Regions from separate parts of the Clostridium beijerinckii genome, predicted to be linked through region 1. Evidence: riboswitches for the same ligand, from Rfam matches in the RefSeq annotation. Region 1 holds a riboswitch; the other holds the start of a gene.
The links. A riboswitch is a leader RNA that binds a small molecule or an ion and turns the genes downstream of it on or off. The one in region 1 is predicted to bind cyclic di-GMP.
Positions count from the first base shown of each region.

Region 2: another riboswitch for cyclic di-GMP. It lies ahead of PZA12_RS20685 (prepilin peptidase); the one in region 1 lies ahead of PZA12_RS05095 (acyltransferase).

Region 1 is NZ_CP144906.1:1,079,032-1,082,251, reverse strand. Features, by position in the region: gene PZA12_RS05100 (methyl-accepting chemotaxis protein) at 1-827, opposite strand, end outside; gene PZA12_RS05095 (acyltransferase) at 863-1,597, opposite strand; cyclic di-GMP riboswitch class I at 1,941-2,031, opposite strand; gene PZA12_RS05090 (metallophosphoesterase family protein) at 2,313-3,218, opposite strand.
Region 2 is NZ_CP144906.1:4,505,100-4,508,319, reverse strand. Features, by position in the region: gene PZA12_RS20690 (YebC/PmpR family DNA-binding transcriptional regulator) at 1-360, shown strand, start outside; cyclic di-GMP riboswitch class II at 925-1,007, shown strand; gene PZA12_RS20685 (prepilin peptidase) at 1,248-2,000, shown strand; gene PZA12_RS20680 (GspE/PulE family protein) at 2,115-3,220, shown strand, end outside.

The DNA of each region.
Region 1 (3,220 bases):
TTATCACCTTGAATGGCTTCATTAAGTTTAGTAAGATCTGAATCGTTAACTGTATTTATTTTCTCTTTCATGGCCCAATCTTTATTTGGGTGAACTATAAAAGTTCCATCACTTCCTAATAATACTCCGTAACCTTTTTGACCATATTTTAGATTTTTAACTTGATTTTCTACTGCTTCAATAGCCAAACTTGAGGCAGCTCCTGCTGTAACTTTTCCTTGTGCATCTTTATTCCACGCAACCATCATTACAACATTCTTATCATAAGCTTCAGAATATGTAGGCTTAAATATTGCATCATAAGGAACGCCATTTGTCTTTGAATATCTTTCTGAAGCTTCTGTTGCAGCACCTTTAGCCCAATTAGCAGTTGCAAATTTTCCATTGCTTACATTATAAAATCTCGCTTGTAGCTTATTCAAACTATCAGCGTTACTCCATTCACTAGGCTCTAGGCTATTTAGTATATGGACTGCTGCATATTCGTCTGGATATGTATTTTTAATAAAATTAAATCTTGATAAATTTAAATCATCTATTATGTTTAATGATCCATCTGTGCTATTTAAATTTAAACCAGGATTTTTTTCCAAAACTTGTTTAAGCACTGGGCTTTGAGCTGTTTCTTGAACTTCTGCCATTCTACTCGTCAGCCATGTATTAATATGACCAGTTGCTTCTGTTGTTCTTAATGACATGGAATTCACTAATTCGCTTTCTATAATGCTCCTAAAATTAATATATGCAAATCCTGTCAGCGATATCAATCCAACTATTACTAGCGGCAATATTATTACCATTAACTTTGATTTAAATGATATTCTCATGATTAATCATTTCCTCCTTAAGGTGTACAAATTTTTTACTCTTGAAATTCACCGTTATGCAACCATATATGCTTTAATTCTTCCTGATTTCTATCTAATGTTTTTCTCTCTCTCATAGCCTTTGCTGGTATACCCGCTACCAACTCATTTTTTTCAACATTTTTACCGACTAAAGAAGAAGCTGCTACTATTCCTTGTTTTTCAATTGTTACTCCAGGCAATATAGTTGAATTAGAATATATTTTAGCGTAATCTTTAATTACTACTTTTGCATATGTCCTTAATTCATGTTCATGCTCCTCATGAGAATGAGTAAAAATTGTAACGCCTTCGCCAATTCCTACTGAGTTACCTATTGTTATTCCACCTTTTGAATCTAGGAAAGCACCTTTGTTCATAAATACGTTATCTCCTATTTCTATATTGTCAGGAACATTGAAACGTACATTTTCTTCAGCTATAAAATTCTTTCCGCATGACTTAAATAATTTTTTTGCTAATATCTGTCTATAAGGAATAGCAAAATTGGCAATTAAGCACATAGGTGATTTATCTAGTACATCCCATAAAAAATGAAGATATCTTTTTTCTTCTGAAAATTCTAATTCATTATTTTTAGGTAAATAGTCCCCATATAATTTCATTTCATCTAATATTTCGTATGGAAAATAACATTTTAGAGAATTTAAAATTTCTATTACGCCCTCTTTATTTATCCCTTGTTTTACTATGACTTCTACTTCATTTAATAATTCGTCTATTTTACTCATATCATTTCAGATTATTAAAATCGCAAAAAATAATCTTTTCGCCTCCTTCATAGTCAAACTTTCAACGCGATTTTATAAGCAACATTAAGTCAAACTGTTTGTCCAACTTATTTTAGTTTTGCTACTAATTACTATGATTATATTTTATTAGCCTTCTCCACTCCCTTCTGATCTTTTAATATTATTTATAATTCAAACTTCAAATCTCTAGCAGCAAATACTTTGCACTTGAAAAAATAATAAAAATAGCTTTCTTATTGTAAGTTTTAAGAGCGCAAAAATGGTGTCTACATAATTGTGGACACCAAAATTAAAATATAAAATTTATTATTCATAGATACATTTTGGCAACCTGACAATCATAGAAAATTAAATTTTTCCTTAGACTCATAGCTTTGCGACCCTATTTTTCAATAAGTGTGCCTATTGATATTATATTTTTTTCATTTTTATTCTATTATTACATCTTTTACAACATTTTTCAACTTATATACACTAAATTTAAGTTACAATATTGTAAAAATGGATATTATTTAATCGTTTAATTCAATATAATACCATTTATTCAATATAATATATTTATAAATTTAAATATATTATATATATTTTTCTTATCGCCATGCTAATAAATTCATTTAAAAATCAATAATTTTCTTCAATTTCATATATACCAATTCATGAAAATATATCTCCTAAAATTATTCTTTTATAGAATTTACTTTTTAAGTTCTGTATCAAACTCTCTTCTTGTCCAAGTTTTAAAATCAGCTGGATTTTCTTCATTAATTAAAAATACTCTTGCACCACGAGGAATTTTGTCATCTCCATATCCTCCGTATCCAGTATATCCAGCATATCCAAGCCTAACACCATCTAAAGCAGCACAGTAATTATTAAAATGATCATGCCCTACAAATATACCTTTCACATCACCAATTTTAACTATTTTGTTAAATAAGCATAAATTTATCTTGGCACAGCTCTCATCTTCAAGCCTTTCACCATTTACTAATCCAGTCTTACATGCCTTTTTAAACTTCTTTAAAGGTATATGAAAGAACATAAGCGCAGGTATTAATCTTTTATATTTTTTCTTCAAATTTATCGCTGTTCTTTTATACCACCATATTTGAGTAAGTTTTATCCAATCATATCCTCCAATAATGGCAGGAGCGTATTTTCCTGAATCTATCATATATATATTAAATTTAGGCGTTTTATCTTTTGAACTTTCTACAAGAAGATTATAATTACCTATCCTATCAAAAGTTTTATACCCCACTTGACTCAGATTATGTTTAAAGCTCATATATAAATTCATCATTTCTTCTTTCGTCATCATATTATGTTCATCATCATGATTACCAAAAACTATACACCAAGGTACATTTCTATTTTCCATTGGCTCCGCTATATGATTTATAGCTTTTTTTACATCTTCTGCTGTCTGACATTTGCCATCAATAATATCTCCTGATAATATAACCATATTGGGGTTTTCGTAATCTAATATCTTATTTATAAGCTCTATAGATTTGTCTCTGCTCGGTCCTTCATGTATATCTGTAAATTGAACTATTTTAAACTTGCCATTACTATCAAACCTAAGGTTATTTTTCATAT
Region 2 (3,220 bases), 2.1 Mb from region 1:
TCAGGTTGTGTATCATTTATGTTCCAAGAAAAAGGTGAAATTGTCATTGAAAAAGAAGATAAAGATGAAGATGAATTAATGATGATTGCCTTAGATGCTGGTGCAGAAGATTTCGCATCAGAAGAAGAAGTATTTGTAGTAACAACTGCACCTGAAGAGTTCGGAACAGTTAGAGAAGCATTAGAAGCACAAGGTATTGAATTCTTAGAAGCTTCAGTTAAGATGATTCCAGATACATACACAGCAATAGATGAAGCTGATGCTAAGAAATTCCAAAAGATGTTAGACTTACTTGATGACGATGACGACGTTCAAGAGGTGTACCACAACGCTGAATTCCCTGAGGGATGGGATGAATAAGCTGTTTTAGGCGCTTTTAAATTATAAAAAGCTCTGGATGATATACTTATTAAATAATAACACTTTCAATATTGATATACATAGTTAATTGATATTGGAGGTGTTTTTTTTGTTACTTGTAGATTTATTAATTGTAAAAGGAAAGGATAGCTTATTGTACCAGCCAAGCTATCACTAGTTGGTTATTATATTTTTTAAAATAAAATGATAAATAATTAATAAGAAATTATGTTGTAAATTCAATTGCCTAATTCTTTTTTGATTGCAAACTAAGATCTTCTGGTGTAGATATATAAAACATGATTAACAATATTATTCAATAGTTGTAAATTTTTTGTAAACATGGTATTATGGAATGGAAATATAGAGGGCAATTAGCTTAAATCCTTATATGAAGAGTGATAAAAAATCTAGAACTATCCAGTAAATAATTATTACTATTTTTAGAAGAAAAGTTTTAAACAAGATAGACCAAATAATGATCATTATGGTATAATTACTACGGCATATATTAGCTGTATTTAATATGTTATGTAAGAAATAAAAGAAAAAGCAAGTATATTTTGTTATAAGGAAACTTTGAACCATATATTTTAACTGGGCACTTTATATATGGTGAGTTAGTAGTGCAACCGACCTTTATATTTATAAAGGCCGGTTTTTATATTTTTTAAGATTATTTGTAATACATTTACAAATAAGGAGATAATATATTAAAGAGAGACTTTGGTTAATTATGATTAAAATTTAAAGAAAGAAAATTTTATTATTTTAATATAATTTTTATTAAATATTTTTGAAAAAATAAGAATAAGATACAAATTTATACACAACAACGTTTACAAAAAAGTTAAATAATATTAAAATATACAATGAGAGGTGATTTTTTGGATTATACATTAATATGTATTTTAGGACTAGTTATAGGTAGTTTTTTAAATGTTTGTATTTATAGAATTCCTATAGAAAAATCAATTGCTTTTCCGCCGTCTCATTGTACAACCTGTAAACATAACTTAAATCCACTAGATCTAGTACCTGTATTTAGCTATATATTTCTTAGAGGAAAATGTAGGTATTGTGGTGAAAAAATATCTATAAGATATCCTCTTATAGAAATCTTAAATGGATTGCTGTATTTAATTGTATACGCAAAGTTTGGATTAGATCTGATTACCATAAAATATTGTATTTTGGTATCTCTTTTAATCGTAATTAGCGCTATAGATTTTGACACGCAGTTTGTATTTACAAGTACTACGATTTTTGGAGGAATAGTTGGCATTTTATTTATATTATTACAATATGCTTTATATAAGAATAATGTTCTAGATTTAATTCTAGGAGGAATACTAGGAGCAATAATAATAGGATTAATAGTGTTTTTAACAAGGGGAATGGGTGAAGGTGATATTGAAATTGCGACTGTGTGTGGATTATTCCTGGGAGTTAAAGGAATTTTATTAGGCTTATTTCTAGCAATTGTATTAGGTGGAATAATAGGAATAATTGTTTTAATATTAAAATTAAAGAAAGCAAAAGAAAAGATAGCGTTTGGTCCTTTTATAGCAATAGGAAGTTTGATTTCAATGCTCTACGGAGCAGAAATATTAAAAGTTTATTGGAATTTGTTGTTGTAAAGATATACTTTTTTACAATAACTTTACTTGTGAAAATCATATAGCAAACTTATACTAATTATAAGGTGCTATGCCGCATTTTATACATAATTCATAGGAAAGGTGAGACTCAGAATGGCAACTGAAAAAAGAAGACTAGGTAACATTCTTGTAAATGCGGGAAAAATTACAGGATATCAATTGCAAGAAGCATTAAAGTCTCAAAGGACACTAGGGAAGAAGCTAGGGGAAATACTACTTGATAGTAAGATTATAACTGAAGAAGATATAATAGAAGCAATAGAACAGCAGACAGGAATTAAAAAAGTAGATTTAAATACAATAAATTTTGATAAAAAAGCTATAAGTATAATTCCTAAAAATTTATGTGATAAATATAATCTGATACCATTCGGATTTGAAAATAATAAAATTAAGGTTACTTTATCTGATCCATTAAATATATATGCAATAGATGACGTTGCAATATCTACTGGGTTCGAAATAGAATCATACATATCTAAAAAGGATGACATAAAAAAGTTTATAGAAATATATTATAGCAGTCAGCAGGTTAGCTTGGCAGCTCAACAACTTTCAAAAGAAAGTTCTGAAGCAAAGAATTTAAAAGTTAATATAGATGAAATGGATACTGTTAAGAATGCTCCGGTTGTAAAAATGGTAGAGTACTTATTTAAGAATTCAATAGAACTAAATACATCAGATATCCATATAGAACCATTTGAAAATGAAGTGAGAATACGATATAGAATAGATGGCAAATTACAGACTGTAAATGTTATTAACATAGAAAGCTTAGGTCCGCTAGTAACAAGAATAAAAATACTTGCAGGATTAAATATAGCAGAAAAAAGAATACCACAAGATGGAAGAATAATGACGAGTGTAGGAGGAAAAGAAGTAGATCTTAGAGTTTCAATACTTCCAGTAGTTAATGGGGAAAAAATAGTTATAAGAATCCTTAACAAATCTATGGGGAATATAGGCAGAGATAAACTAGGAATGAGTAATGAAAATCTAGAGAAGATGGATAGAATTATTTCAAATCCACATGGAATAGTATTAGTTACAGGACCTACAGGAAGTGGTAAATCTACAACCTTGTATACAATTTTAAGTGAATTAAACAATGATCAAATAAATATAATTACTGTAGAAGATCCAGTTGAATATACGCTAAATGGAGTAAATCAAGTGAGTGTAAATAATAAAGCCGGATT